Regions from separate parts of the Xanthomonas rydalmerensis genome, predicted to be linked through region 1. Evidence: riboswitches for the same ligand, from Rfam matches in the RefSeq annotation. Region 1 holds a riboswitch; each other region holds the start of a gene.
The links. A riboswitch is a leader RNA that binds a small molecule or an ion and turns the genes downstream of it on or off. The one in region 1 is predicted to bind cobalamin.
Positions count from the first base shown of each region.

Region 2: linked by a shared signal. The riboswitch ahead of QN245_RS21055 (CoA-acylating methylmalonate-semialdehyde dehydrogenase) and the one ahead of QN245_RS20490 (ribonucleoside-diphosphate reductase subunit alpha) in region 1 are both predicted to bind cobalamin.
Region 3: linked by a shared signal. The riboswitch ahead of btuB (TonB-dependent vitamin B12 receptor) and the one ahead of QN245_RS20490 (ribonucleoside-diphosphate reductase subunit alpha) in region 1 are both predicted to bind cobalamin.

Region 1 is NZ_CP126170.1:4,787,314-4,792,831, forward strand. Features, by position in the region: gene QN245_RS20490 (ribonucleoside-diphosphate reductase subunit alpha) at 1-1,856, opposite strand, end outside; cobalamin riboswitch at 2,037-2,255, opposite strand; gene QN245_RS20495 (hypothetical protein) at 2,477-2,608, opposite strand; gene QN245_RS20500 (SIR2 family NAD-dependent protein deacylase) at 2,671-3,441, opposite strand; gene QN245_RS20505 (organic hydroperoxide resistance protein) at 3,605-4,036, opposite strand; gene QN245_RS20510 (MarR family winged helix-turn-helix transcriptional regulator) at 4,111-4,569, opposite strand; gene QN245_RS20515 (hypothetical protein) at 4,713-5,105, shown strand; gene zapE (cell division protein ZapE) at 5,128-5,518, opposite strand, start outside.
Region 2 is NZ_CP126170.1:4,917,170-4,922,687, reverse strand. Features, by position in the region: gene QN245_RS21065 (TonB-dependent receptor) at 1-2,216, shown strand, start outside; gene mntP (manganese efflux pump MntP) at 2,572-3,147, opposite strand; cobalamin riboswitch at 3,653-3,852, shown strand; gene QN245_RS21055 (CoA-acylating methylmalonate-semialdehyde dehydrogenase) at 3,992-5,506, shown strand; gene QN245_RS21050 (acyl-CoA dehydrogenase family protein) at 5,506-5,518, shown strand, end outside.
Region 3 is NZ_CP126170.1:4,325,823-4,331,340, reverse strand. Features, by position in the region: gene btuB (TonB-dependent vitamin B12 receptor) at 119-1,990, opposite strand; cobalamin riboswitch at 2,105-2,321, opposite strand; gene QN245_RS18350 (TfoX/Sxy family protein) at 2,606-3,034, opposite strand; gene QN245_RS18345 (GAF domain-containing protein) at 3,031-3,513, opposite strand; gene bioD (dethiobiotin synthase) at 3,631-4,320, shown strand; gene QN245_RS18335 (phasin family protein) at 4,734-5,111, opposite strand; gene queD (6-carboxytetrahydropterin synthase QueD) at 5,388-5,518, opposite strand, start outside.

The DNA of each region.
Region 1 (5,518 bases):
TCGTACAGCTCGTCGCTGTAGTCTTCGGCCGCACGCGAGTTCCAGTCGATGCCCTTCTGCGCCAGCAGGTGGTGCCAGCCGAAGGTGCCCAGGCCGATCGCGCGGTACTTCTGGTTGGTGATGGTGGCCTGCGGCACCGGCAGCTCGTTGAGGTCGATGACGTTGTCGAGCATGCGCACCTGCACGCGGATCAGCCGCTCCAGGATATCCGGCGACAGCAGGTCCGGCTGCGCGGTGACCGCGCGGCCCAGGTTCACCGAGGACAGGTTGCACACGACGAAGTCGCCGGCCTGCTTGGTGGTGACGATCTGGTCGCCGCTGATCATCTCCTGGATGACCCGCGTCGGGCTCATGTTCTGCAGGATCTCGGTGCACAGGTTGCTGGAATAGACCATGCCCTGGTGCTTGTTCGGGTTCATGCGATTGACTTCGTCGCGATAGAACATGAACGGGTTGCCGGTCTCCAGCTGGCTGACCATGATCCGCTTGAACATGTCGATGGCCTTGACCACCTTGCGGCCGATGCGCTCGTCGGCCACCACTTCCTCGTAACGCGCGCGGAAGCTGCCTTCACCGCGCTTCTCGTCGAAGAAGTCCTGCAGGTACCAGCCCTTGACCTCCTTCACCTCGTGCGGGTCGAACAGGTACCACTCGCCGCGGCGCTCGACCGCTTCCATGAAGATGTCCGGCACGCACACCGCGGTGAACACGTCGTGCGCGCGCAGGCGCTGGTCGCCGTTGTTCAGGCGCAGGTCCAGGAACGCCTCGATGTCGCGGTGCCAGATGTCCAGGTACACGGCGATGGCGCCCTTGCGCTGGCCGAGCTGGTCCACCGACACGGCGGTGTTGTTGAGCTGCTTGATCCACGGCACCACGCCGCCGCTGGAGTTCTTGACCCCGCGGATCGCCGAGCCGGAGGAACGCACGTAGCCCAGGTAGGCGCCGACGCCGCCGCCGTGCTTGGACACGCGCGCCACGTCGGTGTTGGAGTCGTAGATGCCCTGCAGGCTGTCGTCGACGGTGTCGATGAAGCAGCTCGACAGCTGCCCGCCGATCTTGCCGGCGTTGGCCAGGGTCGGGGTGGCCACGGTCATGTACAGGTTGGACAGCGCCCAGTAGGCCTCGCCGACCAGCTGCATGCGGCGCTCGCGCGGCTTCTCGTCCTGCATCAGGTACAGGGCGATGGTCAGCCAGCGCTCCTGCGGCAGTTCGTAGACCTTGCGCGAGTTGTCGGTGGCCAGGTAACGCGTGGCCAGCAGGTACAGGCCGTTGTACGCGAACAGCTTGTCGCGCTCCGGATCGATCATGCGGCCGGCTTCGGCCAGTTCGTCCTTGGAGTAGTTCTTGAGGATGTCGATGGAGTACACGCCGCGGTCGGCCAGGCTTTCCTGCAGACCGACATAGGAGCCGTACTTCTCGCCGGCATCGTAGAAACGGTTCTTGCTGGCGCGCTTGTACAGGCGGTCCAGGTACAGGCGCGCGGCGAAGTACTCCCACTCCGGCGTGGCGATGTCCACGCGCGACTCGGCCTCGCGGATCAGGTAGTCGACCATGTCGTCGGCCGACAGGCTTTCCCTCTTCTCGATGAAGGCGAAGGCCTTGCGCTCGTAGTCGCTCACGTCCAGCTGCGGGAACTCGGCGTGGATCCGGTCCAGGGTGCGCTGCAGGCGCGAGCGGTCGAAGGCCATGCGGCGGTTGCCGCCGTCCTTGACGATCCAGGTCACGGCGCGCTGGTCGTTGCTCGGCTCGCTGCTGGCCGGCTCCGGCTGGGCGGTGGCGGCAGTGGCGGCGGCGGTCGTGGGGTCGACGGCGGCGTCGACGGACGCGGTGGCCGGCAGGCTGTGGGTCTGGCTCATGAAGGTCTCCAAGCGTGGTGCACGCGGCCGCCCGACCCTCGCAGGCAGCGGTCCGACCGGGTCCGAAGGGGGCAGGCGGTGTCGCGAAGACTGCAAACGGCGCAGGCACCGGGCCTGCGGGCGGTCATCGCTGCACCGACCATCTCCCCCCGGAGATCGCGCGGTCGGCGCCGCGCGGTGTGCTTCGCGCGGCTGTCGGCAGGTCTTCGGGCTGATGGGCAACGGCCGTGGCCGGTTCCTAGCCCGTCGCTTCCCAAGGCGGGCGCCTCAGTGCGGATGACGGGTTCGTTCCCAATTACCGCTGCGGGGCAGCGCCGGAATTGGCGTTGGCACGCCGCACCGGCTTCCCTTTTGATCCCGCGGCTTGGGGCCGCCGGAACCGACCACCCCAAGATAGTGTGGTCGGTCGACGACGTCAACGCTAAATATGGGTCAAATTACGAAAACCTAAGCCTGGCAACGGTTTGCCGTCGGCAGCCGGTTTCGGCCCCGCCGCGGAGAACGTTCGCGACCATAACGGGGCCGTGAAGCCGGGCCCCGGAGAGGGGCAAGATGCCATCGAAACGGCCCGCCGGCCGCCCGGCGCGCGCCCTCCCCGGCCATCCGCGCCGCCGGTCGGCTCAGTCGCCTTTCTTGTGCTTGTGCGGCTTGAGGGATTTCGTGTTTCCCGGAATGTCCTTGTTGTCCCGCTGACGCCGATCCGGCTTGCCGGTGCTCTTTGCGATGCGCTTGGGGCCAGGTTTGATGCCCATCATCACACTCCACGGGTGGTCGACCGAAGCAATCGAAGCCACATCTTCAACGTGCAGCGGCCTCAGGCCACCATGCACTGCTGCAACAGCAACGGCAGCGCCACCGCCGCGCTGTCGCGCCAGTGCAGATCGGCGCGCGCCGACAGCGCGCTGGGTTCGGGGTTGATCTCGACCACGCAGGCGCCGCGCTCCTTGGCCTGCAGCGGCAGGCTGGCGGCCGGATAGACCAGGCCGGAACTGCCGATCACCAGCACCAGGTCGGCGGCGTCCGCCGCGGTCTGCGCGCGCGTCCACTCCGCCGCCGGCAGCGCTTCGCCGAACCACACCACGCCCGGGCGCACCGTGCCGCCGCAGGCCGCGCACACCGGCGGCGCCAGGCGCTGGCTCGGCGTGTGCACGTCCACCGGCGGCAGCAGCCCACGCCAGGGCTGGCCGCAGTCGCTGCAGCGCAGCGCCGACAGGCGGCCGTGCACGTGCGCGGCGACCTCGCTACCGGCGCGCTGGTGCAGGTCGTCCACATTCTGGGTCACCAGCGTGGTGTGGCGGACCTCGGCCAGGCGCGCCAGCGCAAGATGCCCGGCATGCGGCTGCGCCAGCGCCACGATCGCCATGCGCCAGCGGTACCAGCCCCAGACCAGGGCCGGGTCCGCGCGCCAGGCGTCCTCGGTGGCCAGTTGCTCGGGATCGAAGCGCGACCACAGGCTGTCGTCCTGGCCGCGAAAGGTCGGCACCCCGCTCTCGGCGGACATGCCGGCACCGGTCAGCACCAGCACACGACGCGCGCCCTGCAGGAAGGCGGCGACGGTCTCGGCGTTGTAGGCGGAACTGAGCATGGCGCGCCCGATTTGATGAAGCTCACACTATTGCATCGCCGCGGGACGGCCTCAATGTGCGCGGCAACACGCGCGGCACCCGCAACGCGAACGGGCGGCCACTGGCCGCCCGTCGCTTACCGCCATGGACCGGCGCACGCGCCGGCCAAGACATCCCGCTGGCTCAGCCGAGCACAACCAGCTTGACGTCGATGTTGCCGCGGGTGGCGTTGGAGTACGGGCACACCTGGTGCGCCTTCTCCACCAGCGATTCCAGCGTCGCACGCTCCACGCCCGGCGCCGCGATGCGCAGTTCCACCGCGATACCGAAGCCGCCCGGGATCTGGCCGATGCCGACATGGCCCTCGATGTTCGTCTCGGCCGGCAGCGTCACCTTCTCCTGCCCGGCGACGAACTTCAGCGCGCCGATGAAGCAGGCCGAGTAGCCGGCCGCGAACAGCTGCTCCGGGTTGGTGCCGTCGCCGCCGGCGCCGCCCAGCTCGCGCGGGGTCGACAGCTTGACGTCCAACGCCTTGTCGGGGGTGGCGGCGCGGCCGTCGCGGCCCCCGGTGGCGGTGGCAGTGGCGGTGTAGACGATGGTGGTCGGTGAAGCCATGGTGGTTCTCCTTGGAGGGTGGCGCCGCGGCGCCATGGGTGTAGAGGGGATGGGGTGATCGGAGCCGGAATCGCTCAGGGCGCGGCCAGCAACTTGCCGCGGACCTCTTCCAGGTCGTGCTTGAGCCGGGTCAGTTGCTGCAGGTCGCAGGCGACCGCGCACAGCACGCCTTCCGGCACTGCCTGCGCACGCGCACGCAGGGCCTGGCCCTCGGCGGTCAGCGCGATCAGCACGCGGCGCTCGTCCTCGGCGGCGCGGCGGCGGGTCAGCAGGCCGACCGCCTCCAGGCGCTTGAGCAGCGGGGTCAGCGTGGCCGAATCCAGGAACAGCTTCTCGCCGATGTCCGAGACACTGCAGCCGTCCTGTTCCCACAGCACCAGCATCACCAGGTACTGCGGATAGGTCAGGCCGAGCTCGCCCAGCGGCCCGCGGTAGAGCTTGTGCATCGCCAGGTTGGCCGAATACAGCGCGAAGCACAGCTGGGTGTCCAGCTTCAGCAGCGCGGTGGCGTCGGGGGGAGAGGTACGGTCCACGGGAGGAGATATTACATAGTGTGCGATTCAATCGCAAGCGATATTTTTGCCGGTGCTAACTTCCGGCTGAAGCGCTCGGCGTCCTGCCCCTGTGCCGCCGCTGGCGCAGGATTACGCTGCCGCGCAGCCCGAGGAGTCTCCGCATGCGCGCATCGTTCCTGCTGCTGGCCGCGCTTGGCGGTGCGCCCGCCGCCGTCGTGCCGAACACCCTGCCCGCCGGCCCGGTGCTGGTCGGCGCCGGCGCCGACGCGCTGGCGCGTGAAACCCATCGCCAATGCCCAACGGTGCCGACCGACCGGCTCACCCCGGCCGACCTTCTCGATGCCGAGGACACGTTTCGCGACGGGCTGTCGGTGGCGCAGCGCCAGGCCATGGACCGGCAGTTGCCGCAGGACGGCGCGTTCGGCCCGGCCCGCTGCGCACGCAGCGAAGGCGGCGCCAGTTGCCCGGCGGCCGCCTATCTGCAAGAGATTGCGGGCGCGGGCCTGATGCCGCGCTTCGTCGCCGGGCTGTGCGCGCCCGGCGCAGTGCGCTGAGCGCGCGCCGGCGCTCCTGCGTTCAGACCCGGTGCGCGGCCGACAGGTACTCGGCGCTCTGCATCTCGATCAGCCGCGAGGCGGTGCGCTCGAAGGCGCCGGCCAGGCGCTCGCCGGTGTACAGCAGCGGCGGCGGATCCTGCGCGGTGCAGACCAGGTTGACGTGGCGGTCGTACAGCTCGTCGATCAGGTTGACGAAGCGCCGCGCCGCATCCTCGTTCATGCGGTCGAAGTGCGGGATGCCGCCGAGCAGCACGGTGGTGAACTCGTGCGCGATCTCGATGTAGTCGCTGGGACCGCGCGGGCCTTCGCACAAGGCGACGAAATCGAACCAGACGATGCTCTTGCCGCGCGCGCGCACCGGGATCTTGCGCCCTTCGATCTCGATGTTGCCGCGGCGCGCCTCGGCCTTG
Region 2 (5,518 bases), 130 kb from region 1:
ATGGCCAGACCAGCCGCGGCGACGGCGCGCGCCAGGGCGGCAGCTTCACCTTCGGCAAGACCTGGGACCGCGGCAACGTCGTGGTCGGCCTGGACTACAACAAGCAGAAGGAGGTCTCCACCGCCAATCGCGCGTTCTCCAAGTACGCGATGTACCTGTCCAGCGGCAGCGTCTACAAGGGCGGTTCCGCGCGCACGCCGACCGGCTACTACAAGCTGCCGGCGGCGACCCTGGCGGCCAACGGCTGCGCCGCCGACGGCGCGCTGACCGGCAACGGCAGCGGTGGCTACAAGTGCTACAGCTCCTCGGCCGATTCCTACAACTACGAGGCGCAGAACCTGCTGCTGACCCCGCAGCAGCGCGTCGGCGGCTTCGTGCTCGGCAGCTTCAACATCACCGACTCGATGCAGGCGTACGTCAACGCCTACCACAACCACACCATGTCCAACTTCGCGATCGCGCCGCTGCCGCTCGATGCGCAGAACGACGGCATCACCATCGCCGCCAACAATCCGTACAACCCGTTCGGTGTGGAGTTCGGCCCCAACGGCTACGAGTATCAGACGCGCTTCACCTCGCTCGGCCAGCGCGAAGGCTTCTACGACACCGCCACCGACCAGGACGTGATCGGCCTGAAGGGCGGCATCGGCGACAGCAGCTGGGTGTGGGACGCCAACTTCAACTACGGCCACTACCGCCAGCGCAACTGGAGCCACGGCTACGTCGATTACGCCGCGCTGCAGAACGCCATCAATGCCGGGCAGGTCAACATCCTCGACCAGGGCAGCCCGACCACGGTCGCCTGGCTGCAGAGCAACGAGTCGATCCCGCGCCAGGAAACCACCACCATCATGCGCCAGTGGGAAGCCAGCGCCAACGGCAGCCTGTGGGACATGCCGGCCGGCGCCGCGCAGCTGGCGGTCGGTGCGCTGTACCGCAAGGAGAGCCTGAGCTCCAGCGTGTCGGCCAACGCGCTGATCAACAGCGACAACACCTGTGCGGTCTCCTCCGAAGCCTGCGCCTCGCCGCTGAGCGGCAGCTTCAACGTCAAGGAAGCCTACGCGCAGCTGTTCCTGCCGGTGCTGGAGCAGTCCTCGCCGATCGGCGCGCTCAACCTGACGCTGAGCGATCGCTACTCCGACTACAGCAGCGTACGTTCGGGCAACAACAGCGCCTCGTTCCAGGTGGAATGGCGGCCGATCCACGACCTGATGGTGCGTGGCACCGCGGCGCAGGTGTTCCGCGCGCCGACCATCACCGACATCTACCAGGGCCCTACCGCCGACGCGCCGAACTTCATCGATCCGTGCGTCGGCTATAGCGGCAGCGGCCATGACAACGCCTGCGCCGGCGTGCCGGCCGGCTTCAGCGGCACGGGCCTTTCGCAGACCAACGCGATCAAGTCCGGTGCCACCTATGTCGGCTACCAGCTCAAGCCGGAGAAGGGCACCTCGTTCGATTACGGCCTGGTCTACAGCCCCGAGTACGTGCCGGGCCTGTCGGTCAACCTCGACTGGTGGAAGGTCAAGCTCAATGATCTGATCCAGCCGATCTCCGCGCAGACCGTGGCCGATCTCTGCTACAACGACAACAACAGCCCGTACTGCAGCTACATCCACCGCTATCCCGCCAGCAGCGTCAGCGCCGGCAACATCGACTACATCCAGACGCCGGTGGTGAACATCGGCAAGCTCAATACCCAGGGCATCGACCTGGGGGCGAGCTACGCGCTGCCCGCCACCGACTACGGCAAGTTCACCGTGACCGTGGACAGCACCTACCTGCACCGCTACGACATCGACACCGGGGACACGGTGGTGCACATGGCCGGCCGCTACAACTCGTCCTACGGCAACTACGCGCACTGGCGCGCGCATGCCCTGCTCGGCTGGAAGCTGGGCAACTGGGATGCGAGCTGGACCACGCGCTGGATCGGCAAGATGCAGGTCGGCAGCGGCGACCTGACCCAGAACATGTCCGCCGATGCGGCGTTCAAGGGCGTGGTGCTGGACTACGGCAGCTACATGTACCACAACCTGCAGGTGGGCTACGACATGGCCGGGGCCAACCTGCGCCTGGATCTTGGCGTGGACAACCTGACCAACAAGCAGCCGCCGATGATGTACCAGAACAACGTGTTGAACGCGAACACCGACGTGAGCACCTACGACACGCTGGGCCGCTACTACTGGATGCGTGCCACGTACAAGTTCTAATGCGCAGCAAGGTGTTGCGAAGTAAATGGCATCGGCGCCTCTTCATGGGGCGCTGATTCCAAGTGGGTAATGCCTGGTTGTTGGTTTGGTGCTGGTGAGGATTTCCCGAACACGCCATCAATTTCAACGGCAAGTTATGGATTCTTCCCGCAGAACTCATGATGTTGGTCGCGCCGCGCACCCAACTCCCTGGGTGGCGCTGCGCAGTGCCATCACTGCATCCTGTCCACCTACCTGGACTTCACTGACAGGCCGGCCTGACCCAAGGCGCCGGCATGGCGAGATGGGCGCGCACCGTCGTCGCACATCCCCAATCCCGAATCCCCAATCCCGGCCGAAACAGGCGCCGCGGCGCTCACCCCGCGCCGTGCAGATGCTCGAACAGGATGGTGCTGCCGATCGCGATCAGCAGGGCGCCGCCGACGATCTCCGCACGCTTGCCGGCGAGCGCGCCGAGCGCGCGGCCGAGCATGATGCCCAGGGTGACCATGGTCAGCGTGCACAGGCCGATGATCGCCGCGACCTCGACGATGTTCACGTCCAGGAAGGCCAGGCCGACGCCGACCGCCATCGCGTCGATGCTGGTGGCGAACCCGGTGGCGGCCAGGCTCCAGAAGCCGTGACGCTTGGGCGCGGCCTCGTCGGGCGCGTCGGACTCCGGCTTGAGGCCGGCGACGATCATGTGCACGCCCAGCGCGCCGAGCAGGCCGAAGGCGATCCAGTGGTCGAAGGCGACCACGTACTTGGACGCGGCTTGGCCAAGCACCCAGCCCAGCGCGGGTGTCAGTGCCTCGATGCAGCCGAAGATCAGGCCGGCGCGCAGCGCGTCGGCCCAGCGTGGGCGTTGCATCGCCGCGCCCTTGCCGACGGCGGCGGCGAAGGCGTCGGTCGACATGGCGATGCCGAGCAGGAGAATCGAAAGAAACGACATGGGGGACCGTACCGGGACAGGCGACAACGACGAGCGCGCGCGCCCGGCCTTCGCCTTGCGCACTCGCCGCTGGTCTCGCCAACCGAACTGGCTGCCCGTACCACGGCGCATCGGCCGAGTGTGTTGACACGGGCGCTGTCCGCGCAGGTCGGACAGCAGGCTACTCCCCAAGGGGACGCGCAGTCTAACAGCGGCCAACTGCGGCGAACATCCCTGGAACGCACGCGAACCTGCAGCTTCTCTTCTTAGCATCGGCTATAGCGGGGCGTGCCGGCCGGCGTTCCGCGTGGGGTGCTGCGATGGCCCGCAGCGCCCGTGATCACTGCAGCGCATTCGGTTGATCGCTGCAGGGAATCCGGTGTCGCCGCTGCGGCGCTGTGCATGCTGGTGATACGCGCCGCCTGCTGAGGCGAACGCGGCTGTGCGCGGTCGGTAATGGCGCGCTGCTTGCCGACGCCAACACCGCGCGCTGCGCTGCAGCGTGTTGCTGTCGCCGCGGCGCGACTACACTGGCCACGCTTCAGGTGCCTGGTCGTCGCAAGACGCACCGGGTGAAACGGGAAGCCGGTCCGATGCCGGCGCTGCCCCCGCAACGGTAGGCGAGAACACCCGACAACAGACCACTGCGCAAGCGGGAAGGTGTCGGGGTGATGCGGTCGCGCATTGCTCGCAAGCCCGGAGACCGGCCTGACGTGGACGTCCTGCGACGTTCTTTCTCGGGTGTTGCGGTGGGCAACCTGACGAGCGGAACGACGTCGGGGCCCTTGCGCCGCGCGTTCGCTTGTCCTGTCCATCGCCGCCCGCCCGGTGGTGATGCGATGAGGAGACAGGACCCGTGAACCAGATGACCCGGACCGGCGCCGACGTGGCGACCGTCAAGCTCTTGATCGACGGCGCGTTCGTCGAATCCAGCAGCAGCCAATGGCGCGAGGTCGTCGATCCGGCGACCCAGGACGTGCTCGCGCGCGTGCCGTTCGCCACGGCCGCGGAAGTGGATGCCGCCGTGGCCGCCGCGCAACGCGCATTCGCGAGTTGGCGCAAGACGCCGATCGGTACCCGTGCGCGGATCTTCCTGGCCTATCAGCAGCTGATCCGTGCGCACATGGGCGAGCTGGCGGCGATCCTCACCCGCGAGCAGGGCAAGACCCTGGCGGACGCGGAAGGCGACGTGTTCCGCGGCCTGGAAGTGGTGGAACAGGCCGCGGCGATCGGCAACCTGCAGCTCGGCGAACTGGCCAACAACGTCGCCAACGGCGTGGATACCTACACGCTCTTGCAGCCGTTGGGCGTGTGCGCCGGCATCACCCCGTTCAACTTCCCGGCGATGATCCCGCTGTGGATGTTCCCGATGGCCATCGCCACCGGCAACACCTTCGTGCTCAAGCCATCCGAGCAGGATCCGCTGGTGACCATGCGCCTGGTCGAACTGGCGGTGCAGGCGGGCGTGCCCAAGGGCGTGCTGAACGTCGTGCATGGCGGCGCCGAGGTGGTCGATGCGCTGTGCGACCACGCCGACATCAAGGCGCTGTCGTTCGTCGGCTCCACCAAGGTCGGCACCCACGTCTACCGGCGTGCGGCGCTGGCCGGCAAACGCGTGCAATGCATGATGGGCGCGAAGAACCATGCGGTGGTGTTGCCGGATGCGGCGCGCGAGCAGACCCTCGACGCGTTGGTGGGGGCGGCCTTCGGCGCCGCCGGCCAGCGCTGCATGGCCGCTTCGACGCTGGTGCTGGTCGGCGAGGCGCGGCAGTGGATTCCGGCGCTGGTGGCCAAGGCGCAGACGCTGAAGGTCAACGCCGGCAGCGAACCCGGCACCGATCTGGGGCCGGTGATCTCGCGCAGTGCGCGCGAGCGCATCGAAGCGCTGATCGCCACCGGCATCGCCGAGGGCGCGACGCTGGAACTGGACGGACGCAACCCGACGGTGCCCGGATTCGCTCATGGCAACTTCGTCGGCCCGACGATCTTCTCCGGGGTCGCGCCGGGCATGCGCATCTACGACGAGGAGATCTTCGGCCCGGTGCTGGTGATCCTGGAGGCGGCCACGCTGGAGGACGCGATCGCCCTGGTCAACGCCAATCCGAACGGCAACGGCACGGCGCTGTTCACCCAGTCCGGCGCCGCCGCACGCAAGTTCCAGGAGGAGATCGACGTCGGCCAGGTCGGCATCAACGTGCCGATCCCGGTGCCAGTGCCGCTGTTCTCGTTCACCGGTTCGCGCGCCTCCAAGCTCGGCGACCTCGGCCCCTACGGCAAGCAGGCGGTGCAGTTCTACACGCAGACCAAGACCGTCACTGCGCGCTGGTTCGACGATGCCGGCGCCGGGCAGGGCGTCAACACCACGATCCGCCTGTCGTGATGGCCGCGGCGA
Region 3 (5,518 bases), 460 kb from region 1:
CGACGGGAGTTCGCGGGAAAGCCTGTCGCGGCTAAAGCCGCTCCTACAAAAAAGACGCGCGTGTTTTCCGTGCGGGCTGCCCCGCGCCACGCCCGCCGGCGCAGCGCGGGGCGCCGACTCAGCGCGCCGCCGGCGCGTAGCGCAGGGTCAGCGCGTACTCGCGGCCCGGCTGGTTGTACCAGTTGATGGTCTGGTAGTCGCGGTCGAACACGTTGCTGGCCTTGGCCTGCAGCGTCCAGTCCGGGGTGAACGCGTATTCCGCGCGCAGGTCGACGGTGCCGTAGCCGGCCAGGCGTACGCGGTTGGCCGCGTCGTCGAAGCGGTGGCCGCTGCCGAACACGGTGACGCCGAGCTTGACCGGGCCGATGCCGCGATCCACGTCCAGGCGCGCGGTGTTCTGCGCGCGACGCGCCAGCCAGTTGTCGCGGTTGCCGCCATCGCTGCGGTTGCGCGGGTCGGTGTGGCTCAGCTGCGCCGACAGTTCCCAGCCGGCCAGCAGCGCATAGCCGGTCAGTTCGGCGCCGCGGATGCGCGCCTCGTCCACGTTGACCGGCAGGAAGCTGATCGCGTCGTAGGAGATCAGGTCCTTGACCCGGGTCTCGTAGGCGTTGAAGGTCCAGTTCCAGCTGTCGGCGTACTGCGCCACGCCCAGGTTGCCGCTCTTGGAACGCTCCGGCTTCAACTCCGGATTGCCGGCGAACGGGTAGTACAGGTCGTTGAAGGTCGGCGCCTTGAAGCCGGTGCCGACGCTGGCGGTGAGCTTGAGGCCATGCGCCAGCGCCAGGCCCCAGCCGAGGCTGCCGGTGGTGTGTTCGCCGAACTGCTCGTTGTCGTCGCTGCGCACGCTGGCCTGCACCTGCTGCGCGCCGAAACGGCCCTGGTACTCGGCGAACACGCCGGTGTTGTCGCGGCTGTCGACGTCGAAAGCGGTGGTGCTGGTGACGTGCTCGCGCTGCCAGTCGCTGCCGACGCTGAGCAGGTGGCCTTCGGCGAGGGTGATGTCGCCCTGCAGCGCGGCGGTGTCGCGGCGGCTGTCGAAGGTGCTGACGAAGCTGCGGGTGCGCGCGCCGGGGGCACGGTAGTAGCTGTCGGCGTCGTCGACGTTGCGACCGAACTGCGCGGCCAGGTGCAGGCGATCGGACGGGGTCCAGTCGAGCTTGCCGCCGAACACCTGCTGGGTGTTGTCGGCCTCGTTGCCGGCGAACAGCGGATCGCCGTCGTACTCGTTGCGGCTGTCGATGTTCAGCGCCTGGCCTTCGATGCGCAGCGTGTCGGTCAGCGCGTAGCCGCCGCGCGCGCTCAGCGAGACGTTGCGGTAGCCGTCGCGGTCGGGCTGGTCGACGAAGCAGCCCGCGAACAGCGTGGCCGAGCCGTTGCAGGCATTGATGCCGTCGGTCTTCTGGTAGCCGCCCTGCACGGCCAGCCAGCCGCGCTCGCCGCGGTTGCTGAAGCCGGCGCCGGCCTCGCGCAGGCCGTGGCTGCCGCCGCCCAGGCTCAGGTTCTGCTGGAAGCCCTGACCGCCGCGGCGGGTGAAGATCTGGATGACGCCGCCGATCGCGTCGGAGCCGTACAGGCTCGACCGCGGGCCACGCACGATCTCGATGCGCTCGATCTGGCTCAGCGGCAGGTCCTGGAACGCGGCCAGGCCGGCGCTGGCCGAGCCGATGCGCACGCCGTCCACCAGCACCAGCACGTGGTCCGATTCGCTGCCGCGCAGGCTCAGCGTGGTCAGCTTGCCCAGGCCGCCCTGGTTGGAGATGCCGATGCCGGCGCGGCCCTGCAGCAGCTGCGCCAGCGACGTGGCCTGGCTGCGCTCGATCTCCGCGCGGTCGATGACCTGCGCCGGGACCACGCTGTCCTCCACCGAGATCTGAGTGCGGGTGGCGGTGACCAGGACCTGGTCGAGATCGGTGGCGGCGTCGGCGGCGTGGGCCAGCGCGGGCAGGGACAGGGCGGACGCGATCGCGACCGAAAGCAGGCGGGACGACATGGGTGGCAACTCCGGCGCGCGGCTGCGCGCTGTGACGGCGAGGGAGTCGCGAACGGAAGGTGCAAGCGGACGGCGCCGAACGCGGCGCGGCACGCCGCGACGCCCTCCGCATCGCAACCAGTGAGCTGCAAGGCCGGTCTCCGGGCTGGCGATCTGGGAGGCGGGCCTCCCGGCTGCGACGCCTTCCCATGCCGTGGCACAGTGGCGAAAGTCGTCAGCGCGGATCGCTTACCGTTGCGGGGGCAGCGCCGGCCTTGTCGCAAGACGCACCGGCTTCCCGTTTCAACCCGCTGGCCGGAGCCGGTGGGTCACCTTGAAGCGGCGCGATTGTACGCGATCGCCGCTGGCTGCGCGGGGTAGGGCATGCCCATCCATCCCGGGGGTGCGGCTTTGGGTCTGGCAAGCGCGCCACCGGTGGTGCGCGGCGCAGCGCCGACGGGCAGTCAGGTCGGGCCGCGCGGCGCAGGCGACATGCCGGCCAGACCTCGCCCGAAGGGCTGTGATCGCGTGCGTCCGTGGTCGCGTTGTCGCTCGGGCGCGGACTCACGTCCACGTTCTGCGTTGTCACAGGCATGCGCAATCAAGGCGCGGCATGCTTGGGGATGCGGCAACGCCCTAGTCGGCGTGGGTGCCGTGGCTGTCGTCGTCGCCGTGATGGTCGCCCACCGGCGTGTCGTGCGCCTCGTGCGCGTAGGCGCCGTCGGCAGCGTCGTCGCCGCGCGTGTCGTCGCGGTCGAAATGGGTGGTCGCCACCGGCCCGGCCACCGGCAGGCCGCGCTGCGCCGGCAGCGCCGCCGTCGCGGTCTCTAGCTCGCCCAGCAACTGCGCGCGCCGCGCCTCGGACAGTTCCTGCCAGTGACAGCCGCTGAGCGCGCCTTCCAGCGAATACAGCAGGTTGAGGCTGGGCTTGAAGCCGGCGCGCTTGACCTTGACGAAGGCGCCGACCGCGCCGGCCGCCTCCAGGTCCTGCTGCGTGCGCACGCCGACCTGGCGCAGCCAGGCCGCGCTCTTGGGGCCGATGTTGCGCAGCTTGGCCGTGCTCATCGCAGGCTGTCGACGAAGACCTGGGCGATCGCTTCCAGGCCGCGCTGGTCGTCGGCGTCGAAGCGGGCCAGGTCCGGGCTGTCCAGGTCGAACACGCCGACCAATGCACTGCCGCGCAGCAGCGGCACCACCAGTTCCGAGCGCGAGGCGGAATCGCAGGCAATGTGTCCGGGGAACGCCTCCACGTCGTCGATGCGCTGGGTCTGGCCGCTGCTGGCGGCCGCGCCGCACACGCCCTTGTGCAGCGGAATGCGCACGCAGGCGGGCAGGCCCTGGAACGGGCCGACCACCAGTTCCTTGCCGTCGTAGAGATAGAAACCGACCCAGTTCAGCCGCGGCAGCGCGTGGTACACCAGCGCCGCCAGGTTGGCGGCATTGGCGATGCGGTCGGGCTCCCCGGCGACCAGGGCACGGGCCTGGTCGAGCAACTGGGCGTACTGTTCCGGCTTGCTGCCGGTGAGCGAGGACGAGGCGAACATCGCGCGAGTCTAGCAGCGCGCTGCGTCCGCCGGCACCGCGGCGGCTGACGCGCGCGACGCGCCCGGCTATCCTGCGCGCCGCCGCGCGTCCCGCCGGCCAACCGACAGGGTTTTCGCATGGCTGTTCCCGCCTTCTACGTCACCGGCACCGATACCGGCATCGGCAAGACCATCGCCAGCACCGCGCTGCTGCATGCCTTGCGCGCGCGTGGCCAGCGCGCGGTGGGCATGAAGCCGGTCGCCAGCGGCTGCAGCCGCGACGCCGACGGCTGGCGCAACGAGGACGCGCTTGCCCTGCAGGACGCGAGCGCGCCGCGGCCGGCCTACGCCGATCTCAATCCCTACGCGTTGCCGCTGCCGCTGGCGCCGGAATTGGCCGCCGCCGATGCCGGCGTGCAACTGGAACTGGTGCCGATCGCCGCCGCCTTCGAACGCCTGCGCGCGCAGGCCGACGTGGTGGTGGTGGAGGGTGTCGGCGGCTGGGCGGCGCCGCTGTCGGCGACGCTGGATCAGGCCGATCTGGCGCGCGCGCTGGGGCTGCCGGTGGTGCTGGTGGTCGGCCTGCGCCTGGGCTGCCTCAACCATGCCCGGCTCAGCGCCGCGGCGATCGCCGCCGACGGCCTGCAGTGCATCGGCTGGATCGGCAACGAGATCGACCCGGCGATGGAGCGCATCGACGACAACATGGCGATGCTGCGCGCGCGTCTGCCGATGCCGTGCTGGGGGCGCTTGCCGTACCGGCCGCAACCGCAGGCCGCGCAGTTGGCGGCGGAGTTGCAGCCGTGGGCGGGAATGTCCCCGGACTGAGCCGCTGCCGAGACGCGCGCTGCGCAGCCGGCTTGTGTGGGAGGGACTTCAGTCCCGACGCCTTGCCGATGACGCGTCGGGGCTGAAGCCCTTCCCGCAGACAGGTATCCCGACGGCGGGATCGGCTCGTCCCGAATGTCGCTCCCACTCCCGAAGCGCGCGCATAAGCCGGTAGAAGAAGAGATCTACCGGTTTCGAGCAGAGCATCGGCGCTGAAGCCTCTCCCATGAAGGAAGCCAGGAACGCCGGGACGCGCGAGATCGACAAATCCCCAATCCCCACTCCCGAATCCCGCCCATAAAAAAGGCCCGGTAGAGGGAGGGATCTACCGGGCCTGGGGTTGCACGGGGGGAGGGACCCATGCAGACCGAGCGTGCGTCGGGCGGCGAACCGCAGCGACGTCGAAAACGGTGTTACTTGGCGGTGGGCTTGGCCTTGGGCGCAGCCTGTTCGGTCGCCGCCTCGAACTGGTGCTTGGCCAGCTGGCCGATCGCCTCGGAGGTCTTCAGGCCCAGGCCGAACACTTCCTGGTTGGCCGTGGCCAGCCGCTCGAAGTTGTCGCGGGCGATCTGCAGGCCCTTCGGCCACAGCGCCTGCACGGTACCCAGATCGCGGGCCTCGGTCAGTTCGCCGAGGAAGCCGGTGGTGGCCGACACGTTCTTCTCGAAGGTCTTCAACTGCACGCCGAACACGCTCTCGGCGCTCTCCAGCGCCAGGCGGTTGGCACGCGCCGCGGCGGCGGCGAACTGCTGGGTGTAGCTGCTGAACTGATCGTTGAATTGAGCGGACATCATGCAACTCCGTTGGAATGCCGACTGCTGTTGCAGTGCAACATACGCCCATTCTGCTGCGATGCAACAAAATTTTCTGAAGCCGCTCAGGATGCGTTCAATCTACCTTCCGGATCAATGGCTTGGCGCAATTTTCCGGGGCTCGGCAAGGCGCCTCTGGGTTTCTGGCAAGCGCCAATGCGCGCTACGACGCACGGGCAGGCGGCATCGCAAACGCTCAGCCACCGCGGTGCCGCCCTTGCGATTCCCCACTCCCCATTCTCCATTCCCAGCCTTTCAACCCGGACCGCGATAACGGCAGCCGGAGGTGCAGGTTTCATGAACCACCACTTCGCTCAGCAGCGGCAGCGCCGGCTTGAGCCGGTCCCAGATCCACACCGCCAGGCGTTCGCTGGTGGGGTTGTCCA